Regions from separate parts of the Ureibacillus thermosphaericus genome, predicted to be linked through region 2. Evidence: riboswitches for the same ligand, from Rfam matches in the RefSeq annotation. Region 2 holds a riboswitch; each other region holds the start of a gene.

Region 1 (7,506 bases), 1.3 Mb from region 2:
TTTTTAAACGTCCAATTTTTTGTATTTCCCCCATTCCTTCTCTTTAAAAATATGTGAAAAAAGTAGTATCATTTAAATAGAGAAATGATAAATTCAAATAAGTTTTTGAAACTTTTATTCCCCACCGAACGTATTTATACTAAGAACACGAGGAGGTACGCATATGCTGGGGGTAAGCAACTTCATCATACGACATTTACTCAATTTTTTCTTTAGTTTTACAGTTTTTATCATATTAGTTGTTCAATTAAATATCAGTTTTCTGAATGGATTAATCATACCGATTGCATCCATTCTAACTTATATAGTTAGTAATTATATCATTAAATCTGTTCAAAAATATAAAAAGACGAAAGCACTCGGCTTTACCCGTTCAGAATATAATCATATTGAATCCCAATTAAAACAAGCAAAAAGCCACATAAATTTATTAACACAGCAATATATTCGAGTGCGTTCCATTCGTTCTTTTAAATTACTAAATGAAATGACAAAGTTGTCTAGAAGAATAGTCAATATCGTTCAAACAAATCCGCAAAAATTTTACACAGTTGAAGATTTCTTCTATTCTCACCTGCCTTCAGCTGTGCAATTGAGCAAAAATTACGCAACGTTAGTACAACAGCAAATTAAAGATGCTGATGTGCATATCGCTCTTGAAGAGGCTCGAAAAGCGATGAAAAAATTACAAAGTTCGATGGAAGATGACTTAAAAGCTGCTCTTGCATCTGATTTAGAAAATTTAAAATTGGAGTTGGATTATGTCAAACTCGAGCATGAAAAAAAACAAAAGCAAATAGAATTTGGGAGGGAAAATCAATGATGGAGAAAAAGAGCTCAGAAGGTTTTGAACTGTTCCCAAACGAGAGCTCTTTTTCTATTGTGGAGAGTAAAGTATTCCCTACCCTTACTGAAGAAGAGCAGTCAAAAGCATTATATTTAGCAAGCGAGCTAGATAGTACTTGCTATGAAGCCATTGTTCGTTTTGGTGAAGAAGTTCAAAAATCCCTAAAACATTTTACCCATCAATTATTAGTTCAAGTACAAAGAAACGATACTTCACCAATTCGAGAGATTTTATCGACCTTAATTGAACAGTTGGATTCAATGAATCTCGATCAATTCAACATTCAAGATAAAGGATTTTTAAGAAAACTATTTAAACGAAAAACTTCCATTCAACAAATCGTTTCCCAATACAATCGCTTAAGTAAGCAAATCGACCGTCTAACGATTCATTTAAAACGAGCTCAAGAGAATTTATTGACGGATAACAATATGTTAAATAAGTTATATGAAAAAAATGAAGAATATTTTCAAGAAATCAATTTGTACATTGCTGCTTTGGAAATGAAAAGACTTGACCTTCAAAAGCAGTTGCAAATGGTGGAAACGGATTATAACGATATGGACAACCCCATGATGAGGCAAAAGTTACTCGATATGAAAAATGCGGCGGAATGGCTAGATCGAAGAATGTATGATTTACAAATATCGCGGGAAATAGCTATTCAAACTGCTCCCCAAATTCGCATGATTCAATCAACCAATGAAATGCTCATTGAAAAAATTCAGTCATCTATATTATCAACAATCCCTTTATGGCAATCTCAAATTTCCATGCTCGTCAACCTCAATCGCCAACATCGTGCAAATGCGACAAGTCATCATTTAATGAATACTTCAGAGAAGTTAGCGATGAAAAGCGCTGAAATGACGAGCATTACCGAAAGTCATGTAGAACTGAATCATTTAAAAGAAACGCAAATACAGCTTATCGAATCAATCGAAGAAACATTGCAAATTCAAGCCGACCGGAACGAAAAACAACAATTGATTGAACAAACCATCCATGAAATAGATGGCAAGTAAAATAGCACGAGTGATACAAAACACTCGTGCTTATTATTTATTCGAAGTACTCCTTATAATACCCGCCTACTTTTCCAGTATTATCAACTATAAAAATAAATTCTTCTGTTTCATTTTTCACTTCATATTCTTTCCCAACAGTTAACACGTTAGATACTAAATATTTTTTCGCATTTGTATTCACACATTTTACTGTACGAATAGTAGGTGCGTCCTTCCATTTTAAGTGTAGCATTATCATACCCTCTCTCTTCATTAAACTATCGTTTACAATTATATCATCTAATTGCCAAGTACATACATGAAAGTTTTCAAAACCATCTCTCATGAACTTCTTGTCCAGTTAACACATTTATTTTAACAAATACTGATGGATTTTGTCGTCCATTAGGTAATTTCGATTTACTTAATTTATCGTATGCTTATTTATGATTCTTTATTAATAAAAATATGGTTTAAATCTGTTGTAGTAGAATTTTAGATAAATCCATTTCTTGAGCACTAGCAACTTTTCTTCCCTTTCCTTTTAAAAAATATTCGCCAACCATCACCAGTAAGCCTTATTGAAACTTTTCCAAACATAAGTACAGTTGTCACGGTACATTTCTGTGCAATTTACATATAATAATGAAAACGTTATTTTCCATTCTGGTTGATAAATTTGTTGTTATTTGCAAAGACTATCAAGTGAACCATCCCTGTGATTTCTCAACATACGCTGATGAAATAGGTGATCGTGATGTTAAACTACTTAGATGTTGGGACAGGTGAAGAAATAGTCTTTATTCATGGATTAGGAAACCGCATACAAGCTTGGGCTCCCCAATTGGAACTGACTACACAATATCGATTAATTATCATCGAATTAAGAGGACATGGTGACTCTCCAGAAAAGGAAAATATCAATGTCGAATTTTTTGCAAAAGACATAATTGAAGTATTAGATTATTTAAATATCGAAAAAGCACATTTTGTTGGTTTATCACTCGGTGGAATCGTTGCACTAGAAATATGTAAGCGTTTTAAAAAGCGTGTAAAATCACTCATTTTATGTAATACAACTTACTATATTCCTACTTTGCTTGGGAATATTACTCTTGAAAAAACAAAACGATTTTTAAAAAAATCGTCACTCGAACAACTGAATGAACGGCTCATCAAAAAATGTTTATACAATCCTGAAGAACAAAAGGTTTATGAATTAGCAAAGAATGCTTTTCACATTCGAGAAGATACGTATTTAAAATCCGTTCAATCAGCTTTTGGAAGAAACTATTTTTATGATTTGTTGACCATTAATGTGCCAACACTGATTATTGGTTCACTAGAAGATAAAGTTGTACCTATTCAAAATGCCTATCTGATGCATTACATGATTAAGTCTTCCAATTTAATTATTTTTGAAAATACAGGACATTTGTCGAATATCGAGCGACCAGAACTATTCAATTTAGCCATTGCTCAACATATCAAACAATTTCAAAATAAAGTAAGTTAAAAAGGGGGCGTCTAACAAGTCATTTTGAGACACCCCCTTTGCGGCTGTCGCTAGCGCTTTCGCCGCAAATAAATTGCGCTGTCGCTAGTGCTTTCGACGCAGATAAATTGCGACGAGGAGGCGCGTTTGATGTGACCACCGCAGGAGAAAAGTTTTCAAGAGAATATAACTATTAAGAAATAAGGCTGTTCAGAAAGTGATTGACTTTCTGGACAGCCCCGTTCCATCTTATTTATTTAATGTTCGTCTTAAGAACTCTTTTGTTCTTTCGTGTATTGGGTTGACTAGTACTTGTTCAGGAGGCCCTTCTTCAACAATGACCCCTTTATCCATAAATACGACTCGATCTGAAACTTCTTTTGCAAATTCCATTTCATGGGTAACAATTAACATCGTATTTCCGGCCTTCGCAAGGTCTCGCATAACCTTTAGTACTTCCCCTACCATTTCTGGGTCAAGGGCAGAAGTCGGTTCATCAAATAGCATCACGTCTGGATCCATTGCTAAAGCTCTTGCAATTGCAACCCTCTGTTTTTGTCCACCTGAAAGTTGTCGAGGTCGCGCATTCTTATAGCGATCCATTCCAACAATCGTTAAATATTTCATCGCATTGTTTATGGCTTCCTCTTTTGAACGTTTCAATACTTTTACTTGTCCGACTATACAATTCCCTAATACATCCAAGTTATTAAATAAGTTAAACTGCTGGAATACCATACCTAAGTGCGTACGATATTTTTCTTTATTGTAACCTTCCGTTAAAATATTTTCTCCATTAAAAATAATCTCACCGCCTGTAGGAGTTTCCAGCAAGTTAATGCAACGCAATAATGTGGATTTTCCTGATCCTGAAGCTCCAATTAACGTTACAACTTCCCCTTTTCTTACTTGGAAATTGACATCTTTCAATACTTCATGATTGCCGAATGTTTTATTTAAATGTTTGATATCAATGACCACTGTCATAGCATTACTCACCATCCTTTATCGGCTTGTTTCCTGTCACAAGCTCCACTCGGTACGAATCAGGTCCATCCATTTTCTTCTCAAACCAAAGAAGAATACGAGTTACAGTGAATGTCATAATGAAGTACAATACGCAGGCAATTAAGAATGCTTCTGCATAACGATATGTACTACCCGCAACAGAGTTCGTTGTAAAGAATAATTCAACTACACTAATGACACTTAGTACAGAAGAGTCCTTTATATTCATAACGAGCTGGTTACCAGTCGCTGGTAAAATATTTCGAGCTACTTGAGGAAGGATAATATAGAACATTGTTTGAAAATGATTCATACCAATCGCTTCACTGGCCTCGTATTGTCCTTTATCGATTGAAACAATTCCACCTCGCACATACTCTGCCATATAAGCACCTGTATTTAAGCTGATAACAATTAGACCAGCAACAAAGCGATTTAATTGAATATCAATGGCATAGAGTCCGTAGAACACAACCATCGCTTGTACCATCATTGGAGTGCCACGGAATAGTTCAACATAGCAAGTTAGTATAAAATTAATAGTTTTTAATGCATATGTTTTAAAGGATTTTTTTTGCAATGGAATCGTGTGCATAACCCCGATGAAAAATCCGATAATCGCACCAAAAATCGTACCTAATATCGCAAGAATTAATGCAATCCATGCTCCTCGCAAAAACAAATCCCAGTTATTCTGAAAAATATTCCAAACTGTTTCTAAGAAAGACATAAAGAAATCCCCTTATTGTTTTTTTGTTCGCACTTAGAAGAATTAAAGTTAAGCACAGTAAATAACTTTACAGGGAAGGAAAATGGAAAAAGGTTGTCTTATAGAAAATCTCAAGACAACCTTTCACCACACTATTGTTGTGATGGTTGATTTTTAATAGCTTCTTCCATGATTTGATGACGTTCATCTTCCGTAATACCAGCTAAAATTTCGTTAATTTTATCTTTTAAGTCCGAACCTTTTTTCAAGCCAACAGCGATTGCTGTATCAGATTCATCAGCCTCAAATCCGTCTTCTGGAACAATGTAAGTAAATCCTTCAATTGCTGCCTCAGCAGACATCCCTTCTGGACGTTCTGAAATATAAGCATCAATTGCACCAGAAGATAATTGGATTCGCATTTGGCCAAAATCTGTAGCTGGTACTTGTTTATTAACGCCAGTCATTTGATCGATTACTTTGTAGTGAGTAGTACCTTGTTGTGCTGTTACTTTAGCCCCTTCAAAATCATGAATCGATTTTGCATTTGCATATGGACCATCTTTTTTCACAACAATTACGAAATCACTCGTATAATAGTTGTCTGTAAAATCGATTACTTCCATGCGTTCAGGAGTAGGTGACATACCCGCAATAACTGCATCAATTGCACCAGATTGTAATGATGGAATTAAACCATCCCAGTCAGTTTTTACAATTTGAAGCTCCATCCCTAATCCTTCAGCAATACGTTTTGCGATTTGAACATCGTAACCGTTTGCAAACTCTTTAGAATCTGCAATAGGAACTGCTCCATTTGAGTCATCTTTTTGAGACCAGTTAAATGGTGCATAAGCAGCTTCCATACCTACTCTTAATACACTTTTTGACTCGGATGAAGATTCTGAATCTTTTTGTGATTCTCCACCTGTTGATTCTTTGTTTCCTGAACCACATGCTGCAAGAACGAGAACCGTCATCATGGTTATGAAAAGTAGCAATAATTTCTTTTTCATCTTAATTCCCCCTGTCTCTGTTTAGCTTAGCTTCACAAATAAAAAGCGACCTAAGAAGAACTTAAGGTCGCATCAATTTGTTAGACTAATACCTCTAGTTCCACTTTGGAATAGCACACCTTACATATAAACATGTAAGACAGTGTTACAGTTATTCACTGTAACCCCAGCATAGTTATCTGAGCAAATAACTACACTTCGGCGATATTTCCTTCTTTCCCACTTCTTCACTCGCTCAAGCTCCATGAGAAACTAATAAATACCGCGCCTCTACCCTACCAAGTGAGGCTAGAATATTCAATTGTTAAGAGAAGCATAACCTAAATGGTGTTTACTTGTCAATAACAAATAGGAAAAGTTTAATAGTACCAAATATACTCCCCAAAAATAGTTGGGGAGTATATTATACATTTTCTTATGAATTTAGAAGTAAATCTTCAGGATTTTCGATTAATTCTTTAACTGTTTTTAAGAATCCAACTGAATCTTTACCATCAATGATTCGATGATCGTATGAAAGTGCCACATACATCATTGGACGAATTTCAACTTGGCCGTTTACAGCTACTGGACGGTTTACAATTGAGTGCATACCAAGGATACCTGCTTGCGTACCATTGATAATCGGTGTTGAAGCTAATGAACCAAAGATACCGCCATTTGTAATTGTAAATGTTCCGCCTTGTAAATCAGAAATTGCTAATTTCTTTTCACGTGCTTTTTGAGCAAGTTCTGCAATTTCTCTTTCAATTTCAGCGAAGTTTTTGCGATCTGCATCACGTACAACTGGAACTACTAAACCTTCTTCTGTAGATACCGCAATACCGATATCATAAATGTTAAATTTATGAATTTCATCACCAACAATTTGTGCATTTACATAAGGGTATTTTTTCAATGCAGCAACTACTGCTTTTGTGAAGAATGACATGAATCCAAGTTTAATACCATTCTCATTCACAAATTGTTCTTGCTTACGTTTACGTAATTCCATTACATTTGTCATGTCAATTTCGTTGAATGTTGTTAACATTGCCGTATTTTGTTTAACTTCAAGAAGACGTTTTGCAATTGTTTGACGTCGACGGCTCATTCTTTCAACTGTAACGCGAGATTCATCTACAGTTACAGCAGGTGCTACAGGTTGTGCTGCTTGCACTGGTTGTGCTGGTTTAGCAGCATGAGCAGCAACATCTTGTACACGAACTCGGCCTTGTGGGTCTACTGGTGAAATTGCTGCTAAATCAATGCCTTTTTCACGAGCAAGTTTACGTGCAGCTGGTGAAGCTACTACGCGCTCATTAGATGTTTCCTCAACAACCGGTGCAGCTTGTGCTGGTTGTGCTTGAGGAGCTTGTGGTTGTTCCTCTTTAACCGCTTCTTTTGCAGGTTCTGCTTGAGGTGCTGGAGTAGGTTCAGCTCCA
Region 2 (7,506 bases):
GGCATTATGTATGGTCAACATTTTTCTCAAAAACTTCCGAAAGAAAATGTACGAATCATAGCCGATAAAAAACGTATTGAAAAATATCAAACTGAAGGGGTATTTTGCAACGGAGAACGATGTGAATTCCACTTTGTAACACCTGATGAGCATGTAGAACCTGCAGATTTACTTATTTTTACTGTTAAGTTTAACGGTTTAGAAGAAGCCATTCAATCTGTTAAGCACCATGTAGGTGAACATACGATAATCATTTCGGCATTAAATGGCATCATCAGCGAAGAAATGATTGGACAAGTTTACGGCTTTGAAAAGGTACTTTATTGTGTCGCTCAAGGAATGGATGCAGTAAAAATTGATAACAAATTAACATTTGAACATAAAGGAATGCTCGTCTTTGGTGATAGAAAACCAGGAATCCTTAGTGAAAAAACAAAAAGATTAAGCGAATTTTTCAAATCTGTTGAACTTCCACATCAAGTGGATACAAACATGCCCCATCGAATTTGGGGCAAATTCATGCTAAACGTTGGAGTCAATCAAACGGTTGCCGTTTACAATAGCAATTATGGGGAAGTACAAAATGAAGGTGAAGCAAGAAATACGATGATTGCTGCTATGCGAGAAGTTATTGCTATTTCAGATAAAGCTGGTGTTCCATTGACAGAAGATGATTTAAATTACTGGCTTGATGTATTAGATACTCTCAGTCCAGAAGGAAAACCATCAATGGCACAAGATGTCGATGCAAAACGACTAAGCGAAGTTGAATTGTTTGCTGGAACTGTATTAAAACTTGGCAAAAAGTACGGAATTGATACACCGGTAAATAAAATGCTGTATGAAAAGATTAAAGAAATTGAATCTGAATACGTTTATTGATTAGAAATATTCGTGTTATAAGAGAGAGGACTGTGCAAAAGTTGATGACAGTCCTCTCTTTATCATTTCTCATTTGAAATAAGGCTTAGCTATAACATTTTCGATTCATGGAAACTGATAATAGCCAAAATCAATCACTTAATAGTCAAACTAAAATGGATAATAGTCAAATGTGCGAACTTAATTGCCAATCGTTTTAATTTCGATTTAGGGAAAGACCGATAATAGCCAAAATCGATCACTTAATAGTCAAACTAAAATGGATAATAGTCAAATGTGCGAACTTAATTGCCAATCGTTTTAATTTCGATTTAGGGAAAACCGATAATAGCCAAAATCGATCACTTAATAGTCAAACTAAAATGGATAATAGTCAAATGTGCGACCTTAATTGCCAATCGATTAAATTTCGATTCGGGAAAGACCGATAATAGCCAAAATCGATCACTTAATAGTCAAACTAAATTGGATTATAGTCAAATGTGCGAACTTAATTGCCAATCGATTAAATTTCGATTCGGGAAAGACCGATAATAGCCAAAATCGATCACTTAATAGTCAAACTAAAATGGATAATAGTCAAATGTGCGAACTTAATTGCCAATCGTTTCAATTTCGATTCGGGAAAGACCGATAATAGCCAAAATCGATCACTTTATAGTCAAGCTAAAAAGATAATAGTCAAAGTTTGCAAAATAATAGCCAATATCGATAGTTATTACTAGACTATGATTTGCCCATTACCTTCCGCTTCCCATTTCGCTACTTCTTCACGTACAATTGGTGCAACTTCTTTCCCTAACAATTCGATGCATCTCATCACATCTTCATGAGCCATTGAACCAACTGGGCAGTGGAGCATAAAGCGAGTAACTCCAACATTTTTACGCAAGAAAATAATTTTATCTGCTACCGTTTTTACATCGCCACAGTACAATGCTCCTTCTAAACTTCTAGCATAATCAAATGTCGCTTGCGTATATGGTCCCCATCCTCGTTCTCTACCTAAAACATTCATTGCGTATTGGGTTGGAGGGAAGAACTTTTCAACCGCCTCTTCTGTCGTTTCCGCAACAAATCCATGGGAGTGAGATGCTACTTTTAGTTTGGAAATATCATGTCCTGCTTCTTTTGCTGCACGATAATATAACTTCACTAAAGGAGCAAATTGTAATGGACTGCCGCCGATAATCGCTAAACATAAAGGTAAGCCTAACGCACCTGCTCGAGCTACCGATTGAGGCGTTCCACCACTAGCAATCCAAATCGGAACTTCATTTTCTGGTCTTGGGTATACTCCTCGACCATTAATACTTGGACGATGTTTACCGTTCCAATGAATGATTTCTTGTTTCTGTATTTGTAGTAATAAATCTAACTTTTCCTCGAATAATTCATCATAATCCTGTAAGTCATAACCAAATAACGGAAAAGATTCTATGAAAGAACCCCGGCCTGCCATAATTTCTGCACGCCCGTTCGAAATTGCATCCAATGTAGCAAATTGCTGATACACTCTCACTGGATCATCTGAAGATAATACAGTTACTGCGCTCGTTAATTTAATATTTTTTGTTTTCGTTGTGGCCGCAGCAAGCAATACAGCAGGTGATGAACAAGCATAATCTTTTCGATGATGCTCACCTACTCCATAAACATCTAATCCCACTTCATCAGCTAGTTGAATTTCTTCTACAACTTCTCGAAGTCGCTCCGCATGACTTATCACTTTTCCCGTTCTTACATCTGGCGTCGTTTCTACAAATGTCGTTAACCCTATTTCCATCCTCATTCCCTCCACATACAAAACATATTATCTCGAAATTGAAATATTTTTCTTTGTAATCATACACAAATATTAGGATGATTATCAAATATTCTGTTTTTAATTCTCATCCTTTTTTAGAATATATTCAGCTCCAAAAGTTAAAAATAATATAAAAAACAAGGAATGAATGTAGATGAAAGAAAGAAAATTTGAAAGCAAAGTAATTGAATTTTTAATGATTTTGATGTTCAGTTTTGGTATTGTTATCACATTATTCAGTTTGATTTCTATTGAACTAAATGTATATGATATTAAATTGTATTTCATGATTTTCATTACTTTGGTGATATTCTACAAGCCTTTTAGAACTTCAAGTTTTCGTTTTATTTTTTATTTAATTAATCGTACATTGCATTTAATAAAAACCGTTCACACTGACAACGATCTTTTACAGAAAGAACTTATACAATTGAATAATTTGCTAGAAACGGAGTACATCCATCTATTAAAAAAACTTTTTGAAAAACATCGTTACGTAGCACTTATTACAAAGGACATTGAAACTTTCAATGTGGATCTTATTTTATGGAAAGGTACGAGAAAATATATAATACAGATTATAAAAGGGGCAAATGCAGTTGACATCCGAAAGGTTCAACAAGTTGCTGTCAATATAAAAACATACAGTGCAGATGGCGCAATGATTATTACAAATCAATCTTTTACACCATCTGCCAAAAAGTTTTCTTCCTTAAACCATATACTTTTAATTGATCACGATGAATTAATAAATATGATGCAGGATGAAAATAAAAAGTTCGTTTTCCAAACCGCATTATATTTATCACAACATAAATAATAATAAGAATTCGCTAGCTAAATTGAAAGGAGCTAGCGAATTTTGCATTCATAAAAAATATTTCAATCATCTACTTCTAATGTTCTTTTTTTACTCGATTCATTAAATACTCAACAAACACTTCATCACGTACTAGATAGGCTTCATACATCCTCTTTAAATATTTTTCTGCTTCTTCAAAACTTGCAAAAGTTGTTTCTATTAATTGTTCTGGATTTTTCAATCATCCAAACGCCATCTTTTTGTAATATAAAATAATTGTTATCATCGGCATCAGCATACATCGTACCAAAAGAAGATTCCTTTACATTATACCGATTATATTTCGCATCTTGAGGCATTGGATCAAGCTGAAAAGTATTTTGTACAAATATTTGATATGTTTCCTCTGTTAAGTTACAAACCGCTGCCTTTTGATGTCCTCCTCCGCCATACACTGCTGCGATTTCCGAAACATCCACATGGTCATGAATAGTGCGGAAAGAAATTTTTTTACTTCCCATATTCAATATAGCGATATAGTCAAGATGAGGATGTTCTTTACTTAATTCGTTTCCTAATTCTGAATGATAAGATTCTGCATATACAACTCCAGCAAAATACTCATCATTTTTTATTTGCACTACCTCTCTTTTTTTGCGACGAATATATCGTTCTATCCGATCTTCTTAATTCATCAAAATCGAAGTGTTCAGAAGAAGTTAGTCTGTCAATCATCGTTTCTTCAAATTCATCGATGGACACTAAGAAAAACAATGAATTTAAGAAATGGGCTTTATCATTATCGTTTTTCCCACTCCCAAGTATCATATTGTCTTACGTGCTCCACAAATTCATCAATTGCCTCTGTTGGCTTTAATAACTCGTTTGCAACTAAAAACTGATAAAATAATGAAGTTGCACTTTCTAGCTTCCCTTCCTCATTTTCGACTAATACCGTTCCCCAATCATATTCATTAAAATGCAACGCTGTTTTATGATGATCAATAAGTTGAATATTTTTATATTGTTTAAAATGTGCATTTAATCTTGTGTCATTTTCTTCACTAGGTGATAAATCTGTAATAAATAAAAAAGTATCAGGCAAATCATTTTCTAAAAAGTATTCAATTTCCCGTTCAAGTGAAGCAATTGAATTATATCCTACTTTTACATCTTGTCCAAAGGCAAGTTTCGCTGAAATGCCACATCCAACCCCATCTAAATCATTGTGGGACAGCAATTTATATATTCTATTTCACCAGTAGTATGGATGCTTTTTATAAAAACAACAGCAATATTATTGCAAAGAAGTTAGAATTCCTTTTAAATTTTCAATTTAACAAAATTTTCGATTGAAAATTTAAAATTTTTCTGCATATTGTACAAAATTCAATCATAAATGATATTTAAATACTTAATTGTTATTGCTTTTCCAAATAAAAGGAGCTACAATTATATACAATTATCCATCGACTTATTTCAATATTGCTTTGAAGTAAGGATAGAGGTGCAAAAACCAAGAGTACACAGTTTGAGGATAATGAGGTCCAATGATAATTGTGGAAAGGGGGATTTGCCGAAGTCCCTAGAAACTCATTTTTCTAGGGGCTGGTTCTGCATTGAATAAGTGTAGGACTGTCATATAGGAAACTATATGGAGGGCTATCTTACGCAAAAAATCTTCCTTTTTGCAACAACGAGGCTCTTCGTTGTTGCTTTTTGCGTTTATAAAGAAATTGCCCTTCTCCATTAAATAACATTGAAAAGGATGTGGAGAAGAATGAATTTCGGAAGAGTATTAACAGCAATGGTAACGCCATTTGACAAAAATGGTGACGTAGATTTTGAGGCTACGGAAATTCTAATTCAACATTTAATTGAAAACGGCACAGACGGATTAGTGGTATGTGGTACAACTGGAGAATCTCCTACTTTAACAGATGAAGAAAAAGTAGAACTGTTTAAATTTACTGTGAAGACTGTAAATGGTAGAGTTCCTGTAATTGCAGGTACGGGCTCTTATAATACGAGAGCTTCCATTGAACTTACTAAAAAAGCAGAAGATGCCGGGGTGGATGGCATCATGCTTGTAACTCCATACTACAATAAACCAAACCAAGAAGGAATGTATGAACACTTTAAAGCAATTGCACAAAATACAAAACTGCCAATTGTACTCTATAACATTCCTGGCCGTAGTGTCGTCAATTTATCCGTTGATACGGTAGTTCGTCTTGCGAAAATACCGAATATTGTTGCAATTAAAGAGGCAAGTGGAAATTTAGATGCAATGGCACAAATTATCGAAAACACGCCAAATCATTTCTCACTATATAGCGGGGATGATAGCTTAACATTACCAACATTAGCAATTGGTGGTACAGGAGTAATTTCCGTTGCTTCTCATATTATCGGCAATGAAATGCAATCTATGATTAAAAATTTCTTCATTGGAAATATTCAAGAAGCTGCAAAAGAACATCGAAACCTGTTACCAATTATGAAAGCGATGTTCATTGCACCAAATCCTGCTCCTGTTAAGGCAGCATTAAATATGAAAGGCATAACAGTTGGTGGTGTTCGTCTTCCACTAGTGCCATTAAACGAAGAGCAACAAAAAATGCTAGATTATTTATTAAGAAATACACAATTACAATTGATTTCATAAATATTCTCCTGCCATGAAAATGGCAGGTTTTTATTTTGATAAATAATACTTGGTGGAAAAGTAAATAAAATATTCGATAGGAAAATGAATAGTGATATAATAGCATTTGTGAATTTTAGGCATTTAACTAAATTCATAAGTGCTTATTTTTTTATCTTCAATATGTCACAATTCAACTTTGTTGGAGGATATGATTTTGCTCAATTTACTATTAGCCATTTTAATATTTATCATCACGCTCATACTCGTAATTCGCCAACCAAAAAATATCAATATCGGTTGGTCAGCCTGCTGTGGCGCAATAGTTGCATTGATTGTTGGAGTAGTGGATATTAATGACGTCTTTGAAGTTGTTAACATTACTTGGAATGCGACATTATTATTTATTGCGATTATAATCATTTCCTTAATATTGGATCAAATTGGTTTATTTGAATGGTCTGCACTGCACATGGCTCGCATAGCAAAAGGGAACGGTATTAGAATGTTCATTTACGTTACAGTTCTTGGAGCTTTTGTTTCAGCCTTCTTTTCAAATGATGGTGCAGCATTAATTTTGACCCCTATTGTTCTTGCAATGGTTCGAAATTTAAATTTTAATGAGAAAATGATTTTCCCTTTTATTATGGCTAGTGGTTTTATAGCTGACACTACTTCCCTCCCTTTTTTAATAAGTAACTTAGTAAACGTAATCGCAGCAGATTTTTTTGGAATCAGCTTTATGGAATACTCTTTACGAATGATTATTCCTAATTTCTTTTCATTAATAGCAACCATTATCGTTCTATTTTTATACTTCCAGAAATCTATTCCATCAAAGTATGATGTAATGATGCTAAAAAATCCACGGGAAGTCATACGGGATGAAAAGATGTTTAAATTAGCGTGGCCGGTAATGGCAATTTTATTAACCGGTTATTTTTCAGCTGAATGGATTCATGTACCCGTTAGTATTATTGGTTGGATTATGGCGATATTCTTATTGGCGATGGCTCGAAAAAGTTCAGCAGTCAATACAAAAGCCGTAATAAAAGGAGCGCCATGGAATATTGTATTTTTCTCCATCGGTATGTATTTAGTCGTTTATGGATTAGGAAATGCAGGTTTCACGAAAGGACTAGCCTATGTTATTGAATGGACAGTGCAAGGAGGATTATTCACTACTACGATTGGAATGGGGTATATTGCAGCCTTCTTATCTTCAGTTATGAATAACTTACCTACAATTATGATTGACTCATTAGCAATAGCGGAAACTTCCACGTCAGGTGTAATTCGCGATTCTTTAATTTATGCCAATGTAATCGGCTCAGATTTAGGTCCCAAAATTACACCAATTGGTTCACT
Region 3 (7,506 bases), 800 kb from region 2:
TCACGATTAATTACCTCCTTTCGAAGAGTAGTCACGTTTACGAGGCGGAATTAATGAAACGTCTACTTCTTGGTAAGTAATAATTGGCTCACCTGTAGATGGATCAAATTTCGCCATAGTTGTTTTTAAGAAGTTTTCGTCGTCACGTTCTGGGAATTCTGGTTTATAGTGTGCACCACGTGACTCGTTACGTAATAACGCACCTTTTGTAATTACTCGTGCAAGATATAGCATGTTTTTCAATTGACGAGTAAAGTGTGCACCTTGGTTGCTCCATTTTTGAGTATCGTGGATGTTAATGTTTTCCCAACGCTCTAACATGTCACCAAGTGTGTCATATGTTTTTTGTAGGCGATCGTTGTAACGTACAACTGTTACGTTGTCAGTCATCATTTCGCCTAGTTCTTTGTGAAGTAAATATGCGTTTTCATTACCTTTGTCCATTTTTAGGATGTTATCCCATTTTTGTTGCTCTTGTTTTACATAAGAATCATATAAAGATTGTGGTAAATCTTCCGCATGTTTTGTTAAGCCTTGCATATATTTAACTGCGTTAGGTCCTGCAACCATACCACCATAAATCGCAGAAAGTAATGAGTTAGCACCTAAGCGGTTTGCACCGTGTTGTGAATAGTCACATTCACCAGCAGCAAACAGACCAGGAATTTCAGTCATTTGATCGTAGTCAACCCATAATCCACCCATTGAGTAGTGAACCGCTGGGAAGATCTTCATTGGTACTTTACGTGGATCGTCACCAACGAATTTTTCGTAGATTTCGATGATACCACCAAGTTTGATGTCTAATTCATGTGGATCTTTATGAGATAAGTCTAAATATACGATGTTTTCACCATTGATACCTAATTTTTGGTTTACGCATACGTCGAAGATTTCACGTGTCGCAATGTCACGTGGTACTAAGTTACCGTATGCAGGATATTTTTCTTCTAAGAAGTACCATGGTTTACCATCTTTATATGTCCAAATACGTCCACCCTCACCGCGAGCAGATTCACTCATTAAACGGTTTTTGTCATCGCCAGGAATTGCTGTTGGGTGAATTTGGATGAACTCACCATTTGCATATGAAGCACCTTGTTGATAAACAATTGATGCTGCAGAACCAGTATTGATTACTGAGTTTGTTGATTTACCAAAGATGATACCAGGACCACCTGTTGCCATAACTACAGCATCAGAGCGGAATGCTTTAATTTCTGATGTGCTTAAATCTTGTGCTACGATTCCACGGCAAACTCCTTCGTCATCAAGAACGATTCCAAGGAATTCCCAGTGTTCGTATTTTGTTACTAAACCTTCTACTTCGTAACGACGAACTTGTTCGTCAAGCGCATATAATAATTGTTGACCTGTTGTCGCACCTGCAAATGCAGTACGGTGATGCAATGTACCACCGAAACGACGGAAGTCAAGTAGACCTTCTGGAGTTCGGTTGAACATAACTCCCATACGGTCGAACATGTGAATGATACCAGGTGCTGCTTCACACATGGCTTTTACTGGTGGTTGGTTCGCTAAGAAGTCTCCACCATAAATTGTATCGTCAAAGTGGATCCATGGAGAATCCCCTTCACCTTTTGTATTTACTGCACCATTAATTCCACCTTGTGCACAAACTGAGTGTGAACGTTTAACAGGAACTAATGAGAATAGTTCTACTTCAGTACCCATTTCGGCTGCTTTCATCGTTGCCATTAGACCAGCTAAGCCGCCACCAACAACGATTAATTTCTTTTTGGCCATGATTATTTCTCACTCCTCTTTTCTAATTGGACGTTCTATCTATGCTTGTATCATACGAATGCTAGAATTGCAGATACACCGATAATGCTTAAGATGACGAAAAATGCCATTGTAATCCACGTAACTACTTTTTGAGAATGTGTTGATTGTGTGATACCCCAGCTTACAAAGAATGACCATAAACCGTTAGATAAATGCAATGTAGCGGAAAGGATACCCACAATGTAGAATCCTAACATCCATGGATTTGCAACGATTTTTTCCATCATTTCAAAACTTACTTCCGCACCAAATGCTTTTTGGATGCGAGTTTGGAACATGTGCCAAGCAATGAAGATTACTAGGAACACACCAGTAAGTCGTTGCAATAAGAACATCCAGTTACGGAATGTACTGAAGCGCTTATTGTTTGGTGTTGCTGTAAAGGCAATATAAATTCCATATAAACCGTGGAACAGAATAGGAATGTAGATAACAATCCACTCAATAAGTAATAATAGTGGACCTGGAATATAATCCATTACTCCTGTTGCACTGTTATATGTCTCTTCTCCCCCTGTTGCAGTAAAGTTTAGAGACAAGTGGAACACTAAAAATAGCCCTACAGGAATAACACCAAGTAAAGAATGTAGTCGGCGCCAGTAAAACTCATTTTTTGCCAAGACTGATACCCCCTTAAAATAAGTAGTCAATAAGTCGTCACAAATTGTAAACGCTTTATGCATTGACTGTTTTATTCATAATGGTACAATATTATGACAAGTTCATTGTACCCCCACGAACTATTACCGTCAAGGTTAGTTGTGCATATTTATTTTCCGAAATTTGTCTAATATTCGCTACAAAACCTTCTATTTTTTCTCTATTATGTTATTTTTCTCTATTTTAACTTTTTTCAAATTCTCTGTTGTTAAAAAAGAAAAATTCTAGAAAGAGGTTCTTATTATATGTCATTGTCGAAAGATTCGTTTCCTTTATTTGGATACGAACTGCTAAGAGATTATTTAGTGCCATCCATTTTAGGAAAGCATGAAAAAGATATTCTATATTGGGCAGGAAAAGATTTAGCTCGCAAATTTCCATGCACCGATATTCCTTTAATCATTTCCTTTTTTAAAGATGCCGGATGGGGTGATCTTACCCTTGAAAAAGAAATGAAAGACGGATTTGTGTTTAGTTTGACGAATGAACCGGAGTTGCTAAAGATTAATGAAAGAAATTTTCGCTTAGAAGCTGGCTTCATTGCCGAACAAATCCAAAACTTTAAAGGTGTTTTGACGGAATGCTATGAAGAGAAAAAAGAAAAACAACTAGAAGTAATTTTTACAGTAAAGATGGATTTAAAAGAAAAAATTGAACGCTAAGGGGCTTTATTCGCCCCTTTTTATACCCATTCCTCAGCAAGATTAAATTCATCATGCAGTGCATTTGCTGCACGAATCATATCATCTTGTGGCACAACGACAGATACTTTAATTTCAGATGTAGAAACCATTTTAACAGGGATATTTTCTTGACATAAGCGTGCGAACATGCGGCCTGCTACCCCTGGATTGGAAACCATGCCCGAACCCACGATTGACACTTTCGCTAAACCAACTTCAAAATCAGCAAATTGAAAACCTAACTCCTCTTTATGTTCTTCAAGCACTTTTACCGCATTTGTTAAATCCTCTTTTACAATTGAAAACGATATTGTCGGTTTTACTTCACTCATCACAGATTGTACAATAATATCTACGTTGACATGATGCTTTGCTAGGGTATTAAACAAGTTGGCAAGGGAAGATTTTTCTAGTAATTCATATCCAACAGTAAAGCGGATAATATCTGATTCATAGGCGACACCACGAACAATTAAATTTCTCTCCATTTCAATCTCTCCCTTAATCAATGTACCTCGAAGATTTTTCGTACTCGAACGAACAACAATTGGTATATCAAATTTTTTTGCTAATTCGACCTCTCGGATGAACAATTTTCGAACCTAAATAAGATAATTCTAACATCTCATCATATGTAATATCTTTCAATTTACGAGCCTGTTGAACTACATTAGGATCCCCTGTATATACCCCATCAAGATCCGTATAGATTTCCACACGTTCTGCATCAATGCTTTTTGCAATCGCTACCGCTGTTGCATCAGTCCCTCCAGCTCCGAGAAGGGTGATGTTGCCCTCATCATCAACACCTTGTCCGCCCGCGACTATGTGCTCATGCTCCTGTCAAGTAGACATTTTTATCCGCCCCGTATTAATCCAAATTTATGCTGCTTTTGTTCTATATTCCATCGGGCTCATTTTTAGTTTAGTTACGATACGTTTGGTGTTATAATAATTAATATAGTTTTCTACTGCTTCGTAAATTTCTCGTACAGTTTCGGGTTGGCTAAAACATCCAAGTTCAACCTTCAGATGACTAAAGAAATTTTCGATGCAGGCATTGTCCCAGCAGTTGCCTCTGCGGGACATGGATTGAGTTATCTCCATCTCACGGAGATACTCTTGATAATCGGGATTAGTAAAGTGAGTGCCTTGGTCACTATGGAGAATCGCTCCTTTACTATATCCCCTTTTTTTAAGCATTTCTAAGGCGCGATACACTAATTTCATTTCCAAACTTGTCCCCATTGAATAAGCCACGATTTCCTCATTAAATAAGTCTTTAATGGCACAGAGATATACCCATTTTTGACGTCCTCTTTTCACGCGAATATACGTAATATCAATGGAAAACTTTACTCCTTCTCGAATGGCTTTGAAGTTACGGCTAAGAAGATTGGGAATTTTTCCATGAACACTTGGACGATATCTAAATTTCTTTTGGCGAATTTTGCATACCAATCCATATTTCCTCATTAAACGGGCAATCCGTTTTTCATTGATGACTAACCCATATTGTCTTTCCAATTCAATTTTGATTCGTTTTCTCCCCACAGTACCACGGTGATCGTTAAACACCTTTAGGATATAAGGGATTAACCGTTCATCAATTTGATCACGATGTTTTTCTCCATTTCTCTTTAACCATTTATAATAACCCGCACGGGATACATTGGCGATTTCCGCTAAAATAGAAATCGGATATTGTTCTGCGTAAGCGTGAATAAAGGCAAATTGTTGTTCTTTGTCATTCACCCCTTTCTTAGATCTAACAACTTTTTTAAGTATTCGTTCTCCAACTGTAATAGGAGATATTTTTCTTCCAAAGATTTTTCAACAGGCGACTGTTTCTGTTTAGCTACTTTTTCTCTTTTGGTTAAGAGAGCTTCATAGCCTCCTTCTTTCACAATTTTCACCCATTCAGAGACTCTTCTCCGATGAATGTTATATATTTTAGCTACCTCTGTGGAAGAATACCCTTCGAAATATTTTTCAATGACTTGTTTTTTGAATTCAAATGTGTAATATCGATATTTTTTCGCCATTTCCATATCCTCCATTCATGTACGAAGTACGCCACCATTGACACCTACCTGATTGTCCGTAGTGATTGTAGATTGCAGATGATCTCAAAAAATAGCTCCTTGCGCTCACTCCGTTTGTCATTGTACTACGGACAAATCGCTTCTAAGTACTTGTTGGCGGGGCCCCGACCCCATCCACCAAGTACTAAGAATCGTGGTAGGTGTCAATGGCATTGCAGCTACGCTGTGGCTTTTTAATAAACCCAATAAATTCCCACATTTTATATTTATTATGCTCATCTTATGGGCGCTTTAATGTGTAAACTTTACAGGTATAATAGCAATGATTATTTCGCCTTTTTTAAACCGTTCAATAATGACATTACCATCGACTTGATGTATGCGAGCATTTCCTGCTAATTTTCGTGTTGTTTTCATTCCAAGTTGCCAGCCTGTAAGGGAAACAGCTCTAAATCCTCTTTTTTGAATGGCGATGGAAAGCAAACTGCTAGCAATTTGATTATTGGTAGAATGGATTGCGTCTAACTCTCTTTCGGATGGTGCATCCGATAAAGAGTAAATAATTTTTTCCAAACCCTCATTTACAGGTGGAGAGGATGGAACGACTGCTACTACATTGCGTCCAAACTTCTTCTCTTCGATGAGTCTTTTTGCTATTTCTCCAATGTTTTCAGGTGATGCTAGATTCCATTCATCCAACTTCACTACAATATTAATCATCGCTACACTCCCCTTATTTTCACAAGCCATGAAATGAAGTTTCCGAATCTTATATAATTAAAGAAAAAAGCAACTCTTCACAAAGGATGGTGAAAAGCTGCCTCAATTTTCAGAAAACACTTTATGAGATAGCTCTCCAGAACCATTTAGATTCTGACAATCTTGCATTTCTTCAATGCAAAACCAGCCAGTAAACTGGAACAAGCAAATTTACCGCTTCGGCAATCTCCCCTTTCCCTAACCTTCTTCAGACTTGTTCCTCTCCTCCAGTTAGGTACTCATGAATCTCGCACCTCTATCTATATCTAAACTTATTTACTTTTAAAATTACATTATCATACAGTTATTCCTTTGACAATGTGTCATTATGGAAATACTGATAGATTGTTTCTGCAACCACTTTTGGCATTTTCGCTTCCATTAATTCTTCCACAGAAGCTTGTTTGATTTTTTTCACTGAACCAAAATGACTCAGTAATTGTTTCTTCCGTTTTGGACCGATTCCTTCAATTTCATCAAGGACAGAGCGTAAAGCGTTCGTTTGATGTTGTTGCCGCAAAAATGTAATAGCGAAGCGATGGACTTCATCTTGTATTCGCTGAAGCAAGTAAAAAGCATCACTTGTTTTTTTCAGTGGAATCGACATAGGTGGTTCCCCGTATAATAGTTCAGATGTTCGATGCTTCTCATCTTTTGCAAGTCCTGCAATGGGAATTGATAATCCAAGCTCATCTTCCAACACTTCTCGTGCAACTTCAATTTGCCCTTTACCACCGTCAACAATAATTAGATCAGGAAGTGGCAATTGTTCTTTTAATACACGGGTATAGCGCCTGCGAATCACCTCTTGCATCGCTCCATAGTCGTCATGTTTCGCCGTATTTTTTAATTTATATTTGCGATATTCTTTTTTTGCCGGCTTTCCATTAATAAATACGACCATTGCGCTAACAGGATCTGCTCCATGCATGTGGCTGTTATCAAAGGCTTCAATTCTATAAGGCGTTTCAATATTTAGAGCCTCACCTAATTGTTGACAAGCGCCAATTGTCCTCTCTTCCTGGCGTTCAATTAATTGGAATTTTTCTTCGATTGCAAGCATTGCATTTTTCTTTGCTAAATCCACCAGTTCTTTTTTTGTGCCACGTTTTGGCACCAATACTCTTATATTTAATAATTTTTCTAAAATGCTTTTATCAATTGTTTCTGGAATCAATATTTCTTTTGGCTTTAAATGTTCTGTATCATAGAAACGCCCTACAAAAGTTAAAAATTCCTCTTCCGGATCACGGTAAATAGGAAATACAGAAACATCTCTTTCAATTAATTTTCCTTGTCGAACGAAAAAGACTTGAACACACATCCACCCTTTTTCAACTGCATATCCAAATACGTCCCGGTTCGTTTGGTCTCCTGAAACGATTTTTTGCTTTTCCATAACCGTTTCGATATATTGAATTTGATCTCGATATTCCTTTGCTCTTTCAAATTCAAGCTTTTCCGCAGCCTCCATCATTTTTTTCTCTAATTCTTTTTTTACTTGTTCATGGCCGCCATTTAAGAATTTTATGATGTCATTTGTCATTTCT

The links. Region 2 has a riboswitch for lysine ahead of dapA (4-hydroxy-tetrahydrodipicolinate synthase). Riboswitches for the same ligand answer to the same signal wherever they lie in the genome.
Positions count from the first base shown of each region.
Region 1: another riboswitch for lysine. It lies ahead of UtA1_RS10290 (transporter substrate-binding domain-containing protein); the one in region 2 lies ahead of dapA (4-hydroxy-tetrahydrodipicolinate synthase).
Region 3: another riboswitch for lysine. It lies ahead of UtA1_RS12855 (amino acid kinase family protein); the one in region 2 lies ahead of dapA (4-hydroxy-tetrahydrodipicolinate synthase).

Region 1 is NZ_AP018335.1:2,144,982-2,152,487, reverse strand. Features, by position in the region: gene UtA1_RS10320 (5-bromo-4-chloroindolyl phosphate hydrolysis family protein) at 164-823, shown strand; gene UtA1_RS10315 (toxic anion resistance protein) at 820-1,872, shown strand; gene UtA1_RS10310 (DUF6501 family protein) at 1,910-2,107, opposite strand; gene UtA1_RS10305 (alpha/beta fold hydrolase) at 2,612-3,370, shown strand; gene UtA1_RS10300 (amino acid ABC transporter ATP-binding protein) at 3,599-4,336, opposite strand; gene UtA1_RS10295 (amino acid ABC transporter permease) at 4,341-5,087, opposite strand; gene UtA1_RS10290 (transporter substrate-binding domain-containing protein) at 5,219-6,082, opposite strand; lysine riboswitch at 6,186-6,363, opposite strand; gene odhB (2-oxoglutarate dehydrogenase complex dihydrolipoyllysine-residue succinyltransferase) at 6,498-7,506, opposite strand, start outside.
Region 2 is NZ_AP018335.1:3,466,290-3,473,795, forward strand. Features, by position in the region: gene UtA1_RS16745 (ketopantoate reductase family protein) at 1-882, shown strand, start outside; gene UtA1_RS16750 (LLM class flavin-dependent oxidoreductase) at 1,604-2,668, opposite strand; gene UtA1_RS16755 (restriction endonuclease) at 2,844-3,509, shown strand; partial or broken gene UtA1_RS16760 (DHH family phosphoesterase) at 3,586-4,740, opposite strand; lysine riboswitch at 4,986-5,164, shown strand; gene dapA (4-hydroxy-tetrahydrodipicolinate synthase) at 5,272-6,159, shown strand; gene UtA1_RS16770 (arsenic transporter) at 6,350-7,506, shown strand, end outside.
Region 3 is NZ_AP018335.1:2,666,224-2,673,729, forward strand. Features, by position in the region: gene sdhB (succinate dehydrogenase iron-sulfur subunit) at 1-4, opposite strand, end outside; gene sdhA (succinate dehydrogenase flavoprotein subunit) at 7-1,767, opposite strand; gene UtA1_RS12830 (succinate dehydrogenase cytochrome b558 subunit) at 1,818-2,429, opposite strand; gene UtA1_RS12835 (YslB family protein) at 2,715-3,131, shown strand; gene UtA1_RS17685 (ACT domain-containing protein) at 3,152-3,640, opposite strand; gene UtA1_RS17690 (amino acid kinase family protein) at 3,708-3,980, opposite strand; gene UtA1_RS12845 (IS3 family transposase) at 4,035-4,907, opposite strand; gene UtA1_RS12850 (helix-turn-helix domain-containing protein) at 4,904-5,197, opposite strand; gene UtA1_RS12855 (amino acid kinase family protein) at 5,489-5,917, opposite strand; lysine riboswitch at 6,039-6,223, opposite strand; gene uvrC (excinuclease ABC subunit UvrC) at 6,261-7,506, opposite strand, start outside.